2 regions of the Paenibacillus wuxiensis genome follow, and region 1 is predicted to be linked to the other one. Evidence: riboswitches for the same ligand, from Rfam matches in the RefSeq annotation. Region 1 holds a riboswitch; the other holds the start of a gene.
The links. Region 1 has a riboswitch for cyclic di-AMP ahead of ABN764_RS27610 (C40 family peptidase). Riboswitches for the same ligand answer to the same signal wherever they lie in the genome.
Positions count from the first base shown of each region.

Region 2: linked by a shared signal. The riboswitch ahead of ABN764_RS14815 (CAP domain-containing protein) and the one ahead of ABN764_RS27610 (C40 family peptidase) in region 1 are both predicted to bind cyclic di-AMP.

Region 1 is NZ_JBEFZI010000017.1:39,199-44,053, reverse strand. Features, by position in the region: gene ABN764_RS27625 (sensor histidine kinase) at 1-444, shown strand, start outside; gene ABN764_RS27620 (response regulator transcription factor) at 441-1,046, shown strand; gene ABN764_RS27615 (serine protease) at 1,221-1,733, shown strand; gene ABN764_RS27610 (C40 family peptidase) at 2,039-2,518, opposite strand; cyclic di-AMP (ydaO/yuaA leader) riboswitch at 2,522-2,663, opposite strand; gene ABN764_RS27605 (hypothetical protein) at 2,959-3,780, opposite strand; gene ABN764_RS27600 (M1 family metallopeptidase) at 3,785-4,855, opposite strand, start outside.
Region 2 is NZ_JBEFZI010000006.1:146,943-151,797, forward strand. Features, by position in the region: gene ABN764_RS14805 (nucleoside recognition domain-containing protein) at 1-274, shown strand, start outside; gene ABN764_RS14810 (DUF2785 domain-containing protein) at 501-1,334, shown strand; gene ABN764_RS14815 (CAP domain-containing protein) at 1,455-2,312, opposite strand; cyclic di-AMP (ydaO/yuaA leader) riboswitch at 2,319-2,448, opposite strand; gene dhaK (dihydroxyacetone kinase subunit DhaK) at 2,620-4,380, opposite strand; gene ABN764_RS14825 (glycerol dehydrogenase) at 4,384-4,855, opposite strand, start outside.

The sequences.
Region 1 (4,855 bases):
GAGGAATATGAGCATGGAAGGCAGCTATGCGCTGCCGCAGGAATTGAGCTGGAATTTCAGGAACGCAGCGAGGGAATTAGCCCTTCAGCAGCAGCCCCAAGCATTGTGGGCCGATTGCCATTATCAGCATTGCAGGAGACGATTCTCGCCATGTGCTTCCGGGAGACCTTAACGAATGTCGTCAGGCACAGCCGGGCGAAGCATTGCTCGGTTCGGGTTGAGGTGGGAGAGGCAAGGGTTCGATTGGAGATTGCAGATGATGGCATCGGAATTGATGAGCACCAGCTTAAGCAATCAAGTGGGACAGGCATGGCCGGACTGAAACAGCGGCTTCAGCTTGTGGACGGGACGCTTGCTATAGAGTCTGGTGCCCACAAGGGAACGGCATTATCGTTAGTCATTCCGCGTGTAATCCGCGATGGGAAGGGGAAAGGTTCATCATGATTCGAGTTATATTGGGAGAGGACCAACAGATGCTGCGAAGTGCACTCGCCACCTTGTTGTCTCTTGAGGATGATATCGAAGTGATTGGTCAGGCCGAGAATGGCAGTGTAGCGCTGTCGCTTATAGAGGTACTTCAGCCGGATATCGCGGTACTGGATATCGAGATGCCACTTATGACGGGGCTGGATGTCGCGGATGCAGTCAAGAAGAAGGGGCTGGACTGTCGGATTATTATGCTGACGACCTTTGCTCGCTCAGGCTATCTCCAGCGTGCAATGGCATCCAGTGTAGGCGGTTATTTACTCAAGGACAGTCCAAGCGACGAGTTGTCAGATGCCATTCGCCAGGTATATGCAGGCAAGCGGGTGATGAGTCCCGAATTAACGTTGGCTGCGTGGGAAGACCCTTGTCCGTTGTCCCCGAGGGAGAAGGAAGTGCTGTTGCTTGCTGAGAATGGACTGTCCATGCAGGATATTAGCGCCAAATTGTTCTTATCCTATGGAACGGTGCGCAACTATATGTCGGATGCGATTAGCAAAGTAGGAGCGGGTACGCGAATTGAGGCGATTCGAACTGCCAGGGAGAAGGGCTGGCTGGATTAAGAACTGCTGCTGGAATATATGCAGAAGATACTTGATGGAGAATTGTCGGCTCAATTAGCATCCAGAATATAAATGGGTAAGTGCTTCACTAAGTGAATATTTAGCTTATTTTCAGTTTCATTTCAGGAATTACGAACATACTATAGCCATCCCTTACATAAGGAGGTGGAACCTATGAAACGCAATTCAACCGTAGCAGCGTGGACGTGCCTAATGCTTCTCTTGATGGCTTCACCTGCAGCAGCGCAAAGCAGAACTGCGCTAGATGCTGCGGCAGATAAGAGCAGAGAGCAAGCTGCTGTACGAGTGGTCACTTCATCTCAGGCTGTACAGCCGAATCAGCAGAGCATGGAGACGGATAAACAATTAGAACAAGTACAGGCACAAATGAAGGAGCTTCGTGCAGAAATGAAGCAGCTGCGCGAGAAGAAGCTTCAATTGCTAGCTAAGAAACACGGAATTTCGACAGAAGGCAAGAGCAACAAGCAAATTCACCAGGAATTACGCGAGAAATTAGGCATAAAAGGACGACTGTTCCACGAGAAACATCACATTAATGGGAAGCATGTCGAGGATCGTCAGACTCAGCTTCAGCACGAGGAAGAAAAGCATCGAGCAGAGGCGGATGGGCTCACACCAGAAGAGATTAAGGCGAAATTCCAAGAATTGAATGGGTCAGTTAAGTAAATCAGAAGCGTCTATGCGAAAATAGTGAATATCCAGACAAGATATCGGGACATGCGCACAAGCGCATGTCCTTGTGTCGTTAATGGCGATGAGAATGGTTGAAACCGAAAAAGAAATATTTCGTAAAGATAGATAAAAGCACGAATCGTTGACATGCAGAGATGCATAGGATAAAGAAGTTGGATTTGCGCGGATAATGAGGGTAACATGAAACAACCCGACGAAAAGGCGCGTAGCGCTTCTCATCGGGTTATGTAGTCGTTCATATCATTATAAGAGTGCAGTAAACAATCAAACTATTGATATTATTGATTTTCAGTAGCGATAGACGAGAAGTCATTCTCGCTCATTACACGACGTGCACCTACATAGCGCTTCTCGTAGTAGTCCATGCTAAGGCTGTCGATGCGCGTACCCTTGCTTGTCGAAGCGTGTGCGAATTTGTTGTCGCCTACGTAAATGCCGACATGCGATACACCGTTGCCGCCGCTTGTGTCAAAGAAGACCAGGTCTCCTGGACGAAGCTCGTCTTTGCTAACTTTCTCACCAGCGTCAAATTGCGACGAAGATGTGCGAGGAAGATCAATTTCGAACTTGTCGAACACGTACTTCGTAAATCCGGAGCAGTCAAAGCCTTTCGTTGTTGTACCACCATACTTGTACGAAATGCCAAGCAAACCGTCAATCGTGTTGTCCATTTTGGATGCTGCGAATGTGCTGCCTGCACTGAACGAAGTAAACAGAACGCTCAGTCCGAGCACCGCTGTAACTAGCTTCTTCTTCAAAGGGAAGGCTCCTTCCGTGCCTGCGAGGTTAGCTGGAGGGTTCGGTTGAAGGACCCCTATGATCCCTGTGTTACAAGATCAATTCACCCGTAAAAACTGGTTCCCCCGCTTTCCGGTCCGCCCGGAAACTCGGCATTCTGGTTTTTGGAATATGTATTGCTGCGTGCGATAGTAACAATTTTGCAAGAGTTAGTGCCGCTTTCATGACAAAGTTGTAATAAATCTAGACTTATTGTAACAGACGGAAATTCCTTTGACAAATATTTTTTGTCCTTGACACGAAAAAAACTTGTCAGATCAGCGTTTTTTTCGCTGATAGACAAGTTTTTTAATTCATTTTGTTAGGTTACGCTACTTCAATATCATCGTAACCCTTTGTAACTTTGTAACTTTGTAACTTTATAACTCTGTAACTAAATTGCGCTCAATCAGAACCCCCATTATTTCATCTGTTGCTCTGCTTCCTGCCAGACAGCGTGGCGTGCAGACAATCCCCACATTTTGAGTATAGTCATAATGGCAGGCAATGCCTGTTGAATAATGAGTGCGGTAATTCCGGTGAACACGGCCGCCGCCGTTGTGGACAATATGCCTACGCCAATCGTGATACCAATAAAGAGAAGTGACAATCCTAGAATGGGAAGCAAGCGACGAGTTCCGGCTGTCACAGATCGAATTAACGGTGTTTCTGAGGCAGCGCCGAAGTTAAGGAATAAGAACAATTGATGAACAAGCCAGCCGCCAATGAACCAAGCGATTACAAACGGTGCCACTGCCACGAGTAAGGAAGACAGAGAAGCCGATGTGGACAGGGCATGGGCCGCATAAGGAACGAACCATATAGCGGGTGCGATAATGAGCAGTGTCTCGAGTAGATAGAGGACAAGCATTGGCTTCCAAGCGAGCTTGATACCTTGGAAAAAGGCAAGCCCCTGCTGCTTGGGCCGTGACATAGCATGGAATACACCCGCGTGAATGAAGGGGGTAAGCAGCATATGGACGGCAACGAATCCGAGGATAGCCCATAAGTAAGGGAAGTAGTCATTCGTCTTCATTAGATAGAACTGGCTTTCGGTCAGAAAGAGCTGCCTGCTCATCTCGGTAGGTGCTGGATCTGGGTAACGGCGCAGGATAGGTGTTACCACTCCATCGACGAAGCGATAGAGGAAGAACCCCCATAACAGTTGGTACAAGAATAGAATGACCCATATATAGATGTGCTCTTTGCACCAATTCCAGCCTGAACGCACATAAGCCTTCACACTATCACCACCCCAAAATGTTCGTAACAGCTTCGATTACCTTGATGACGGATAAATTAACTCGTGTACGGACAGGTTCATCGACATGAGCACGCATATAATTATTGATGTGCTTGTTCTCAACGACAATCGAATATAGAGGATCAACCATGACCCAGCTGAGCGGCGCTTTATGGGTGACGGTATATTGGATGCGGTCTCCCTCTCCATTCCATCCCTTGCGAGTCGTCGTGCCATCCGAGAATCCAAATACGATCGGAATGGATGGATAATTGGCACCGAGCTTGCGGATATAGACAGTCGCTTCATATTGGGTAGACCCATTCGATTCAATCGTACGTGAATCAATGTTCTCCACGGCGAAGTCTGCCATCATGCCGTTGTACACATATTGTTGGAAGAAATCATTCCACTTGCGGTTAGTTACCTGCTCAACAACTCGCTGAAAGTCTGATGTAGTTGGGTACTTGAAACGGTACTTCTGCGTATAAGTTCTCATAATGCGGCTCATCATTTTTTCCCCGACTTGCTTCTCGATTGCAAGCAGCACCAGCTTGGCACGCATGTACACATTTTCCGCATAATGATTTTGATTTTTGTAGCGCCATGCATTCAGCTTCAGTGGAGCTGGATCTGTGATGTAGCTGGCTTGTATTGCGTTATTTGGAAGTACTCCGAATTCTTGCTCCATCAGCTTGTCTTCTGCATAGGAAGTGAACCCTTCATCGAGCCATGCTTCCTCGAATTCGTTTGAGGCGAGAAGTCCATAAAAGTATTGATGTCCAATCTCATGAACGACGGTACGTTCTAAATCGTAACCTGGACTCTCATCTTCTGCACCGAATGCTGTAATCAAGGTCGGGTATTCCATTCCTCCAGCTCCGTTGCCCAATTTAGGAGGCACGATAATGGACAAGGTAGAGTACGGGTATTTGCCGTACCATTCGCTGAACTTGGACAGCGCCGTCTTCGCAGCGTAGAAATAACGCTCCTTCAAATCTTTATGCTTCGGGTCTAAATATAACTTGATACGAACCCCTGGTACTTGGCTAGAAGAGAACGGCTCTTCAAAATA
Region 2 (4,855 bases), on a different contig from region 1:
AATGGGCTACTTGTCCTCTGGGGCAATGGTTGATGCAGATGGAATGGAGAACATCAAGGAAATCTTCCTGCAGCATGGATGGACATGGTTGACTGCATTGAATATGATGCTGTTCTCCTTGCTCCACTACCCTTGCGGAACGACACTATACAACATTTATAAAGAAACGAAGAGTGCAAAATGGACAATATTATCTGCCGTTATTCCGCTTGGAATCGCTATAGCAGTCACCTTCGCCACGGCTCAGCTCGCTAGAGCCTTCGGTTGGGTATAAAGTTATCTCTCTCCCCCTAAACGATAATGTTCAGGGGGTTTCTTATTCATTCCCTCCTTACTTGCTAACTATACCGAATTGCTAGAACCATGATTTCGTTCGTTACTACCATCCGTATACATATACATTTCTTTCCTATCATGTTAAAATGATCATTCATTCTTTTTATGATTATTCATTAGCGAATACAAATACCTAAACATCTTTAATGGGGGGGATTCATTTCATGGACAAGCAGCATCTGCGCTCAATTATGGATCATCAATATGAGCTACCAACAGAAATCGAACAATATGAAGCCGTACAACAAGTAGTCAGCCTACTTGGCTCTACAGATCCTGAATTGAGGGATGATCTTGCATACGGGATATTGTATGAATGGCTTATTACACAAAAAATCCTGACCGCTGGACAACTAACAGAGCTTCTTCATCAGACGTTATCAGACCAAATGCTTTTCAAAGGAATTGGGACTGCTGAGAACGATTCGGTCTTCCAACGTACATTCTCCGCCCTCTTACTCGCACTGCTTCTGAAGCGTGATGAACAACAGCCTTATATAAGCAAGCCTTTATATGAACACATTGCGAAGCGAGTTGTTGATTATTGCATGCAGGAGAACGATTATCGCGATTATGTAGAAGTTAAGGGATGGGCTCATGCTCCAGCTCACATCGCAGATGTCATGGCTGCTTGTGTACGCAGTCCACACATTGGCCCAGAGGAATGCAAGAAGCTTCTCAGTGCCATTGAGCACATGCTTCTTCATGCGAATCATATCTTGCGAACAGAGGAAGATGAACGCATGGCGACAGCCGTCGTGTCAATGCTTGAGCTTAATAAGTTGTCGTTCATGTCCTATTGCGCGTGGCTTATGCAGGTTGAGCTGCCCAATGAAGACAAAGTGATTTATCGCTGTAGACGCATAAATGTTAAAAATTTTGCTCGATCTGTATGGATGCGTGCAGCAATGAGAGAATTCATCGATCCAACAACAGGATGGCACAATTGGTATAACATTGAAAAGAAACTGAATCCGGTCTTCAACAGAGACATATAAGATCAACTTCATTTCTGTTAATTTCCTCGTTATTCTCTTGTAGAGCGCCTGATTAAATACAAAAAAAAGAACCTGCACTTACCTGCAGGTTCTTGATGTGATATCTACATACTTAACTCGTTAGCCTGTGAATGATTGTACCCACACGCCATTGTAGTATGCAACACCGATGGAAGTGAAGCTGGAGTTCAGGATGTTCTTACGGTGTCCATCGCTGTTCATCCATGCGTTCATTACTTCTTGCGGATTACGTTGGCCTTTGGCAATGTTCTCGCCAGCAGTATTGAAATTGACACCTTGTGCTCTCATCAGATCGAATGGGGAGCCAAGTGTTGGAGATTGATGGTCAAAGTAGTTGTTATCGTTCATGTCTTTCGCCTTGATCATCGCAACTTTGTTCAATTGTGCATCGGATTTCAATGGCTGCAAACCAGCATTCGCACGTTCTTGGTTCACCAAATCGATAACTTGGCTAGCGAAGTCACTGTTCGCATTGTTGTTGTCTTGTGGCGCAGTTGGTTTATTTTCACCAGGTGTTACTGGTTTTTCAGCTTCTGGCTTGTTTACTTCTGGTTTGTTAACCTCAGGCTTTTCAACTTCAGGTTTCTCGATTTCTGGCTTCTCTACCTCAGGTTTCTCAACTTCAGGTTTGTTAGCTTCTGGCTTTTCAACTTCAGGTTTATTTACTTCCGGCTTGTCCACCTCTGGCTTTTGAACGGGAGGCGGAACGATTGGCTTATTCCCAATTTCTTTTTGAATGGCTTCCATCCATTTGGACAAGATTTGCTTCAATTCCGAGTTATCTTGGAATACTTTATCAAAGTCCATATTCATACCCAGGTTTGAACAATTCGAGTTCATCATTGGATTCGGCTGTTGCACTGGGCTAACGGGTGCTGCCATAGCAGAGTTCACCGCCATAACCGGTGCCAATGCAATTGCACTTGTAATTACAACTTTCTTAAATGTCTTCTTCATCCTGTACATCTCTCCCTTTGCAGCCTGCGAGGTTAGCTGTCGGGTTCGGGTTAAAGTGGACTCCCCTGTCGCTATACGACTTCACCCCAATGAATCGGTTCCCCCGCGCTCTGACGAGCTTCGGCTTGTTTTGTGGTACGTTTCCGATCCTAACACGGATAATACAGGAGATCATTTCAAATATATTGTAATTAATTATAATATCTTCCAAACAAAAAGAACCGGAGTATGCTAGACTGCACTCCGGTTCTACTTTTCTAGTATTCCATTTGGTCGGAAATTGATCTATTCCTAATCCGCTCGCTTCTTACTTGATCACTTGGGACAATGCTGTGAAAATCACGCCAAGCGCATAGGCACCAGCATCAGGATAGCCAAGACTCCGTTCGCCAACCGTCCCCGCTCTTCCCATACGAGCTACTATTGTCTCTGTATACTTTGCACCTTGAACAGCAGCCTCTGCCGCTTTCACAGAAGCAGTCTTCACGTCATCGCCCTCAGACGCACTCTGTACCCACGCATCTGCAAATGGAGCCAACGCATCGACAAGTGTCTTATCCCCAACTACAGCTCCTCTTCCGAATGAGCGCTCGCCCGTGTCTTGAATGCCTTTAACAACTGCTTGCATCATTTGTGCAAATTCAGAAACGGACAATTCTACGCGTTCGCCCGCGAACTTGCTGGCTGCACGGAATGCTGAACCCCAGATTGGGCCGGAAGCGCCGCCGCAATGCTCCATAATAACTAACGAGCAAGCATGGAGGAAATTGCCCATGTTGTCTGAATGATGTGCAATGATGTCATGCCATTCTCTCTTCAATTGTTTGAAGCCCTTCGCCACACTCATACCGAAGTCGCCATCACCTGCATGTGAATCCAAATCGCAGAATGGAACCTCATTTTCAATGATGATTTCACTCATCTTGTCTGTTAGATAGATCAGGTTATTAACCGTGAACACATTATGTTCGACCTTCGAGAAGGCCTCGTCCGTCTCTACTGTGAAGGATACCTCGTGGCTCGCAGTTCCTGCTTCGGACATCTCCTCAGGATGGATTGGTTCAAATGAACCACTCACCTGCAACGCCGGTGTATTACAGCTTGCTTCGAGGTAATGCTTAAGCTGTTCATCCAAGCGGATAACCGACACCGACGCGCCAGCCATATCGATACTTGTCATGTAGTTGCCTACGAATACTTTGACAAGAGTAATTTGCTGTGCATGAATCTCCCGAACTACGGCGTTCGCCAGCAAGTACAATTCTTGCAGCGGAGATCCGCCAAATCCATTAATCAGCACGGCTAGCTCCTGCTTAGAGCCTGCTGTAATCTTCATGTCACGGAACAAATCCGCAACCATTTTCTTCGCCAGTTCGTTAGCAGAAGCGATCTTCTCTCGACGAATGCCAGGCTCCCCATGAATTCCTACGCCGTACTCGATCTCATCGTCATTCAACTGGAACGTTGGTGTTCCTTTTGCTGGAACTGTACAAGAGGTAAGCGCGAATCCAATACTTCTTGTGTTGTCGATCGCGTGCTGAGCAATCGCCTTCACTTCTGCAAGCTCCAAGCCCTCTTCAGCGGCCGCACCTGCAATCTTATGAACGAGCACTGTGCCTGCAACACCTCTGCGGCCAACCGTGTATAGACTGTCCTCTACAGCTATATCGTCGTCCACTTTGACATAATCGACCTGAATTCCGTCTTCTTTGGCTAGATGCGACGCATTTTTGAAGTTCATAATGTCGCCACTGTAGTTCTTAATAATGAGCAGCGTTCCCTTCTTGCTTGCAGAGGCCTTTAACGCTTGATAAATTTGAATTTGTGAGGGGGATGCAAATACATCACCGCATACAGCTACATCGAGCATGCCTTGTCCTACAAATCCAGCGTGAGCTGGTTCATGACCGCTTCCTCCGCCACTGATCAACGTAACCTTGTTCTCATTCACGATTTTTTTCTTGACAATCTTGTATTTGCTGATGAACTCCAGTTCCGGATGTGCAAGCACCATACCGTTACACATTTCCCGAACCAAAGTTTCCGGTTGATTCAGTATTTTTTTCATTCCTTACACGTCCTTCTGGTCTTTGAATTGTTGACCCATCATATCAGCCACTCGAATCGCCGATACAACCATCTCTTCTGTGACTGGGAACGGCATGGAGTGGATAGATTCTTCAGGGATGCACGCCTTCTGTGCTACTGCCTGTAATTCTTCGTTCGTAACACTTGTTACACCGAGATCAGCCAAGCATACCGGAAGACCAATGCTTAGGCAGAATTCCAATACCTCGTTCATCTCTGCTGCGCTTGCATTCTCAAGGACAAGCTGCACCAATGTTGTAAAGGCTACCTTCTCGCCATGCATATAAGAGTGAGTGCCTTCAAGTGAAGTTAATCCATTGTGGATGGCATGAGCTGCTGCCAATCCGCCGCTCTCGAATCCTAATCCAGACAAAAGAATATTCGTTTCTACAATGTTCTCCAGTGCAGGCGTTACCAAGTTCGCATCGCAAGCCATCTTCGCCTTCGCACCGTCT